Regions from separate parts of the Afifella aestuarii genome, predicted to be linked through region 1. Evidence: predicted binding sites of a transcription regulator. Region 1 holds the regulator's gene; the other holds the start of a gene.
The links. Region 1 encodes HrcA, which represses chaperone genes, less so after heat shock. Its sites were predicted from a motif close to GTTAGCACTCNCNNNNNGNGAGTGCTAAC; they were not measured.
Positions count from the first base shown of each region.

Region 2: groES (co-chaperone GroES) is a predicted target of HrcA. The motif match lies at 2,061-2,089, and genes of this name have one in related genera.

Region 1 is NZ_SAUF01000001.1:75,957-80,311, forward strand. Features, by position in the region: gene rdgB (RdgB/HAM1 family non-canonical purine NTP pyrophosphatase) at 1-577, opposite strand, end outside; gene rph (ribonuclease PH) at 577-1,290, opposite strand; gene hrcA (heat-inducible transcriptional repressor HrcA) at 1,421-2,482, shown strand; gene grpE (nucleotide exchange factor GrpE) at 2,590-3,273, shown strand; gene pyrE (orotate phosphoribosyltransferase) at 3,463-4,026, shown strand; gene EO094_RS00340 (alpha-ketoglutarate-dependent dioxygenase AlkB family protein) at 4,045-4,355, opposite strand, start outside.
Region 2 is NZ_SAUF01000002.1:543,265-547,619, forward strand. Features, by position in the region: gene groL (chaperonin GroEL) at 1-1,637, opposite strand, end outside; gene groES (co-chaperone GroES) at 1,691-2,002, opposite strand; gene wrbA (NAD(P)H:quinone oxidoreductase) at 2,309-2,908, shown strand; gene EO094_RS10915 (DUF427 domain-containing protein) at 3,070-3,468, shown strand; gene EO094_RS10920 (SDR family oxidoreductase) at 3,442-4,134, opposite strand; gene EO094_RS10925 (hypothetical protein) at 4,131-4,355, opposite strand, start outside.

The DNA.
Region 1 (4,355 bases):
GTTCACCGGGCTTCCAGCCGTGTTTTTCTTCCGCACTCATCTCGCCGAAGGTGCGCTCATGGCCCTCCGGCTGAAACATCGGATCGTAACCGAAGCCATGTTCGCCGCGCGGCGGCCACACCAGCGTGCCCTCCACTTTTCCTTCAAAGCTCTCCACAACTCCGTCGGGCAAAGCGAGCGCCAGGACGCAGACGAAGGCTCCGCCGCGGGCCTCGGGCGTCACCGCCCCCTGCATCTGAAGCTTCTCCTCGATGTTGCGCATCGCCTGGGCAAAGTCCTTGTCCGGCCCTGCCCAGCGGGCAGAATAGATGCCGGGATCGCCATTCAGCGCATCGACCGTGAGGCCGGAATCATCGGCAAGTGCGGGAAGGCCCGCGGCGTCGCAGGCGGTGCGTGCCTTCAAAATCGCGTTCTCAGCGAAGGTCGAGCCGGTTTCCTCCGGCTCGATCAGACCGAGATCGGCCGCGGAATGAACCGTGAAGCCGAACGGGTCGAGGAGTGCCCGGATCTCGGCCACCTTGCCGGGATTGTGGCTCGCAACGACGAGAGGTCCGGGCTCCAAGGCCAGTTTCACCATCACTCGACTGCCATCTTCTGCAAATCGACGAGACGGCCGATGCCTTTGCGCGCCAGGCCCATGAGGGCGATAAGCTCTTCCTCGCTGAAGGGCTTGCCCTCCGCCGTCGCCTGCACTTCGACGAGATTGCCGCTGCCGGTGATGACGAAGTTCGCATCCGTTTCCGCGTCGGAATCTTCCGCATAATCGAGATCGAGCACCGGCTCGCTGCGATAGATGCCGCAAGAGATCGCCGCCACATGGTCGGTGAGAACCGGAGCCTTGACGATGTCGCGGGCGCGCATCCATTCGAGCGCGTCGTGCAGCGCCACCCAGGCACCGGTGATCGCCGCGGTGCGCGTTCCGCCATCGGCCTGGATGACGTCGCAATCGACGGTGATCTGGCGCTCGCCGAGAGCCTTCAGATCGACGACCGCGCGCAATGAGCGGCCGATCAGGCGCTGGATTTCCATGGTGCGGCCGCCCTGCTTGCCCTGGCTCGCCTCGCGGCGCATGCGATCGCCGGTCGAGCGCGGCAGCATACCATATTCGGCCGTCACCCAGCCGCGGCCACCGCCGCGCAGCCACGGCGGCACCTGCTCGGCGACACTTGCCAGACACATCACCTGCGTGTCGCCGAAGCGAACGAGGCACGATCCTTCCGCATATTTCGAAACCCGGCGCTCAAGCGAGACGGCGCGCATCTCCTCGGCGGCCCGTCGCGATGGGCGCATGAAATCCTCCTTCAAGAATGTGGGCCCTGTTACGCATTCCATCCGCCGACGGCAAGGCGAGTGCCTTGCGTGATGCCCTCGGCGAAGCAATATGAGGCATCAAAGGTGCCCCGGCACCGGGGAACGTCCCATGATGAAATCGGAAATGCTGACAGCTTTGGACGACCGTTCGCGGGAGATCTTTCGACGCATCGTCGAGAGTTACCTGGAACGCGGCGAGCCGGTCGGCTCGCGCAACATCAGCCGCCTTCTGTCGACGGCCTTGTCGCCGGCGTCCGTGCGCAATGTCATGTCGGACCTGGAATCCATGGGCCTCGTCTTTGCGCCGCATACGAGCGCCGGACGCATGCCCACGGAAATGGGCCTCAGGTTCTTCATCGATTCGTTTCTGGAGGTCGGCGGTCTCAGCGACAACGAGCGGCAGGCGATCGAAAAACAGGTGCGCACCGGCGACGGCGAAAAGAGCGTCGAATCGCTGCTGACGGAGGCGAGCCAGACCCTGTCGGGCCTGTCGGAAGGCGCCGGCGTGGTGGTTGCCGCCAAACAGGACCTGCGGCTCAAACACATTGAATTCGTGCGCATCGAGCAGGACCGGGCGCTCGTCGTGCTCGTGGCCGATGACGGCACGGTGGAAAACCGCGTCGTCAACGTGCCGCGCGGCCTGCCGACCTCGGCCCTGACGGAAGCCTCCAACTATCTCAACGCCCATATCCGCGGGCGCACGCTGGCGGAAGCGCGCGCCGAACTCGAGCGCAAGCGTGAAGAGCGCCGACAGGCCATCGACGCCCTGTCGGAGACGATCATCTCGGAAGGGCTGGCGCAATGGTCGGGCCCGGCACAGGAGCCGGCCACCCTCATCGTGCGCGGCCGCTCCAAGCTTCTGACCGATCTCAGGGCGATCGAGGATCTGGAGCGCATCCGGATCCTCTTCGACGATCTTGAGACCAAGACGGACATCATCCAGCTCCTCAACCTGACGGAAGAAGGCGAAGGAGTGCGCATTTTCATCGGCTCGGAGAACAAATTGTTTTCGCTCTCCGGCTCGTCGCTCGTCGTGGCGCCTTTTCGCGACAGCGGAGAACGCGTCGTGGGGGTGCTCGGCGTGATCGGTCCGACCCGGCTGAACTATGCTCGCGTCATTCCCGTGGTCGATTACACGGCGCAACTGATGACACAGCTCATTCGCCGCTGAGAATGTGTGATTAGACATAGGTTGCGGGCCGGCGGGTTGATTTTCCCAGTGTGAGCCCTGATATGCCGCTCGACTTGAGATCACCTACGAGAGATCGAAGCTTCGCGATGGATACCGAAAAGCGTAACACCGAAACCAACGAAGCGCCGAGACAGGACAACGAGCCGCCGCTTGGCGCTGGCGCCGAATATGCAGCGGGCGCAGCAGAGGCCGCAGAGGCAGATGCCGCCGCGCAGGCTGCCGAGGACGCCGCCGCACAGGAGAGTGTGGAAGAGCTGATCGCCCGGCTGGAGGCGGAGAAATCCGACCTCACGGACCGGCTTTTGCGGGCTGCCGCCGAGGCGGAGAATCTTCGCCGGCGCGCCGCCCGCGACGTGCAGGACGCGCGTCGCTATTCCATGACCAAATTCGCGACCGACATGCTGCAGGTCGGCGACAATCTGCGCCGTGCGCTGGGTGCCGTCGACGAAAAGGCCTGGGGCACGGAAGATCCGGAGCTGAAGGCCCTGCTCGAAGGCGTGCAGATGACGGCGCGCGAACTCGACCGTATTCTGGAGCGCCATGAGGTCGTGATAATTCCGGCGATGGGCGAACGGTTCGATCCGCATCGCCATCAGGCGATGTTCGAGGTCCCGGATCCGAGCGTGCCGGCCGGCACCATCGTGCAGGTGGCCCAGGAGGGTTATATGATCGGCGACCGGGTTCTGCGTGCGGCCCTCGTCGGCGTCGCCAAGGGCGGACCGACTCCGGACAAGGCCGCCAATCAGGCGCCGAAGCCCGAGGCACAATAAGCGCCATTCCCACCGGATTTGACCAATGCGCCTCCTCGCAAGAGGGGGCGTTTTTCTTTGTGCGGCGTCAGGCGGTGCGACCCGCGCTCGGTAGTGTTGCCGGCCGAAAGGCCTGCACAAATCCTTGCCCGACACGCTGAAGGCTTGACCCGCCGCCGGCTTTCCTGCCTTTCGGGAGGCGGAGGCGACATGGACGATCAAGCAGCACTTTTTTCCATCATCAAGGAACGCTCCTTCCGCCAGGGCGGCGAGTTCACGCTCGTCTCGGGGCGAAAGAGTACGATCTACTTCAACCTGAAACCGACGATGCTCGATCCGGAAGGCGCACGCCTCATCGGCGCGGCCGTCGCGGCAAAAGCGCACGAATTGAAGCTCGTCTATGTCGGCGGGCTCGCCATGGGGGCCGTGCCGCTCGTCTCGGCGACGGCGGCGATGAGCGCAGTTGCCGGCACGCCGGTGAAGGCGATCTTCGTGCGCAAGGAAGCGAAGGGCCACGGCACGCAGAGCCAGATCGAAGGGCTTGCAGAAGGCGAGAGCCTCACAGGCCAGTCTCTTCTCGTCGTCGAGGACGTCACCACCACCGGCGGATCGGCCATGCAGGCGATTTCGATCCTGCGTGAGGCCGGCGCCGAGGTGCAGCACGTGTTGACGCTCGTCGATCGGCAGGAAGGGGCGGAAGAGGCTTTCCGTCAGGCCGGCATCACGCTCCACGCTCTCTTCCGCAAGAGCGATTTCGGCAAGGATCTGGCATAGGCGCCTACGAGGGCGAACCTATTCGCTCTTCGTCACCCGCCGCAGCGTCAGATTGATCCGCCCGCCTTTAGGCAAAAGCGTCGAGGTGCCGGCGATGATCCGGTCGACACCGTGGAAGGCGAGACGCGCCTCGCCGCCCAGGACCAGCGCGTCCCCGGATTTCAGGCGCAACGAACCGGTCGGATCCTTGCGGCTGTGGCCACCGATGCGGAACACGGCCTCGTCACCGAGAGACAGCGAGACGACGGGTGCTGCAAGATCCTTTTCGTCCCGGTCCTGATGCAGGCCCATGCGCGTTCCCGACGCATAGAAATTGACGAGGCAGGCTT
Region 2 (4,355 bases), on a different contig from region 1:
ATGCCGCCCATGCCGCCCATACCGCCGCCCGGCATGGCCGGAGCAGCGCCTTCCTTCTTCGGAAGCTCGGCGATCATGGCCTCGGTGGTGACCAGAAGGCCGCCGATCGACGCCGCGTCCTGGAGAGCGGTGCGAACGACCTTGGTCGGGTCGATGATGCCGGCCTGGACGAGGTTCTTGTACTCTTCCATCTGGGCATCGAAGCCCCAATCGGCCTCACCCTTGTCGAGAATGCGGCCAACGACCACGGAAGCATCGACACCGGCGTTCGAGGCGATCTGGCGGATCGGAGCCTCAAGAGCCTTGAGGATGATCTTGATGCCGGCCTGGACGTCCGGATTGTCGGAGCTGAGGCCGGTGACGGCCTGCTTGGCGTGCAGGAGAGCGACGCCGCCGCCCGGAACGATGCCTTCTTCAACCGCCGCACGGGTGGCGTTGAGGGCGTCGTCGACGCGGTCCTTCTTCTCCTTCACCTCGGTCTCGGTCGCACCGCCGACGCGAATGACCGCAACACCGCCGGCGAGCTTCGCCAGGCGTTCCTGCAGCTTCTCACGGTCGTAATCGGAGGTGGTCTCCTCGACCTGCGCCTTGATCTGGGAAACGCGAGCTTCGATGTCGGCCTTGTCGCCAGCACCGTCGACGATCGTGGTCTCTTCCTTCGTGATCGTCACCTTCTTGGCGGTGCCGAGCTCGTTGAGGGTGATGTTCTCAAGCTTGATGCCGAGATCTTCAGAGATGACCGTGCCGCCCGTGAGCGTCGCGATGTCCTGCAGCATGGCCTTGCGGCGATCGCCGAAGCCAGGCGCCTTGACGGCCGCGACCTTGAGGCCGCCGCGCAGCTTGTTGACGACGAGCGTGGCAAGAGCCTCGCCTTCGACGTCTTCAGCGATGATCAGGAGCGGACGGGAAGACTGAACCACGGCCTCGAGGACCGGCAGCATTGCCTGCAGGTTCGAGAGCTTCTTCTCGTGCAGGAGGATGTACGGATCCTCAAGCTCGGTGACCATCTTCTCGGGGTTGGTGATGAAGTACGGCGAGAGATAGCCGCGGTCGAACTGCATGCCTTCGACGACTTCGAGCTCGGTCTCGAGGCTCTTCGCCTCTTCGACCGTGATGACACCCTCGTTGCCGACCTTCTGCATCGCCTCGGCGATCATCTGGCCGACTTCCTTGTCGCCATTGGCCGAGATCGTGCCGACCTGAGCGACTTCCGCAGACGTGTCGATCGTCTTGGAGCGGCTCTCGAGATCCTTGATGACCGCGGCGACGGCCATGTCGATGCCGCGCTTCAGGTCCATCGGGTTCATGCCGGCGGCAACCGACTTGGCGCCTTCCTTGACGATGGACTGGGCGAGAACGGTCGCGGTCGTGGTGCCGTCACCGGCGATGTCGTTCGTCTTCGAAGCGACTTCGCGCACCATCTGCGCGCCCATGTTCTCGAACTTGTCGTCAAGCTCGATTTCCTTGGCGACGGTAACGCCGTCCTTGGTGATGCGCGGAGCGCCGAACGACTTCTCGATCACCACATTGCGGCCCTTCGGGCCGAGCGTTACGCGCACGGCGTTGGCGAGAATATCGACGCCACGCAGCATTTTCTCACGCGCATCAGCGGAGAATTTCACGTCCTTGGCTGCCATATTGCGAACCTCTGTTTTTTGAATTGCGGGAAATTAGAAAGCGCGATCGGCGATTAGGCCGCCTGCGCCACACTCTCGCTGTCGATGACGCCCATAATGTCGGACTCCTTCATGATGAGGAGATCTTCGCCATCGATTTTGACTTCCGTGCCGGACCACTTACCGAACAGGATCCGGTCGCCGACCTTCACGTCGAGGGCCTGCACCTGGCCGTTATCGTCACGCGCGCCAGGGCCGACGGCGATGACTTCGCCTTCCTGCGGCTTTTCCTTGGCGGTGTCCGGAATGATGATGCCACCCTTGGTCTTTTCTTCAGACTCAAGCCGGCGGACCACAACACGGTCATGCAGAGGGCGGAACTTCATGTTTCTTCCTCGCGTCCTTTATGCGGGCGCGCTGCGCCCAATGAGGGGATTTGCTGTTGTTAGCACTCTCTACGAGTGAGTGCTAAGCGAGCGGGAGATAGGTGCTGGCCTCGGGCTTGTCAACTGGCGAGAACGCATCGAAGTGCGAAAGCCTTTTGCCTCAAATCCGGCGCACATCCGGTGCGGATGTGGGCCAGATCGCGCGCGACGCAGAGGCGCTATGCGGGCCAGAAATCGTGTCTGGCGAAAGGAGCGTCGCCCCCTAGTTAGGGGCCTACCGTGCAATTGCCAAACGGAGATTGAGATATGGCGAAGATTCTCGTGCTTTATTATTCGAGCTGGGGCCACGTGATGCAGATGGCCGAGGCGGTTGCCGAGGGCGCCACGAGCGCCGGCGCCAACGTGACCGTCAAGCGTGTGCCCGAGCTCGTGCCGCAGGAGATCGCGGAAAAGTCCGGTTATCTTCTGGATCAGCCATACCCGATCGCCGAACCCGGCGAACTCACAGACTACGACGCGGTCATCGTCGGTACGCCGACGCGTTACGGTGTCATGTGTTCGCAGATGAAAAATTTCTGGGACCAGACCGGCGCCTTGTGGGCGTCGGGTGCGCTCGTCGGCAAGGTCGGCGCCGTCTTTACGTCTACGGGCACCCAGCATGGCGGCCAGGAGACGACCATCACCTCCACGCAGGTGATGCTGCTGCACCAGGGCTTCGTCATCGTCGGCCTGCCTTATTCGTTCCAGGGCCTGACGAAGATGGACGAGATCACCGGCGGTTCGCCCTATGGCGCCTCGACCTTGTCCGATGCGGACGGTTCGCGTCAGCCGAGCGCCAACGAGCTGGAAGGTGCGCGCTTCCAGGGCCGTCACGTGGCCGAGATCGCAACCAAGCTTTCCGCGTAATGTCCTGAGTTCAGCTTCTGGACTAACTCTAAACTTACGACTCTTGGCGGGCGGTGAATGGTGCATCGCCCGCCATTTTTCTCGATCAAAACAGAATTGAATAAGATTCTACTTGAATTTGTGCGGTTGAACGGATTACGAGCCGGCTCGGGGGAACACCGATGCCGCAAAAAGAGCATCCGATCGTCTTCACGATCTATTCTGGCCTCGTGAGGGTTCGCCTCGGTGATCTGCTGCTGGCGCGCTCGTCCCGGGCAGTTGTCGCGTCTGAGGCGGGCCGCCCGGACGTCATCTATATTCCACGCCACAATGTCCGCATGACCCATATGCAGCGTTCGGAAAGACTCACGACTTGTCCGTATAAGGGTGCTGCGAGCTATTACTCGCTCATGACGGAAAAAATGGTCGTGCCGGATATCGCCTGGTCTTACGAGAATGCCTATCCCGCCATCTCACGCATTGCGCATTATCTCGCTTTCGATCCCAAGAAGGTCGAAATCGAGCTGAGCGAATCCTCTGCGGGAGAGCCGGATTCAGAAGCTCTCAAGCCAGGGCCGTAGCTCCACCTCGAAGCTCCATGCGGAGCGTTCCTGGTCGAGGACGCCGAGATAGGCGCGGGCGATCGCATCCGGATCGAGGAGCGATTGCGGCTTGTCTGCGGGTTCGCTGCGGCCCGGCGTGCGGATGGCGCCGTCGATGATGAAATGCGCCACATGAATGTTCTGCGGCTGCAATTCGCGGGCGATGGATTGCGCAAGGCCTCGGAGGGCAAATTTGCCCATGGCGAAGGGCGCCGATTGGGCGAAGCCCTTGACGCTGGCCGAAGCGCCCGTGAAGAAAATGGCGCCGCCGCCGGCCTCGATCATCCGCTTCGCCGCCTGCTGCGCGACGAGGAAGCCGCCATAAGCCGTTACCTTGAGCGAGGTCTCGACGTCCTGAGGCCTGAGCTCGACGAGCGGCCCCTTGCTGCGATAGCTCGGATTGAAGAGCACGAAATCGGGCGCCGCGAGATCCCGCTCGACCGCCTGAAAGAGGTCCGCCACCTGGTCTTCCTCGGCGACGTCGCAGCGATAGGCGCGTGCGTCGAGCTCCTTCGCGAGATCCTCATGGCTCGCCATCGAGCGCGAGGCGAGGGCGATCCTGGTGCCGCGTTCGGCAAGACGGCGCGCGACCGCCGCCGACAATCCAGGGCCTGCACCGACGATGAGCGCTGTTTTCGGTGTCATTGCGGGGTCTCCTGGTCGGTTTCGATGATTTCGAGCGGGATAGAAAACCCCGCCGTCTTGGCCTTCTCCGTGTCGTGAAACGTGAACTCGGCCCGATAGTTGCCGGGCTGTAGCGCAGGGACGGGGCAGGACAGAACGACGTTGAAGTCGCGCTTCGGCGCCTTCACGGTAGTTTTGACCGCAAACACCTTCGAGCCTTCGGCGATCACCTGTCCCGTCAG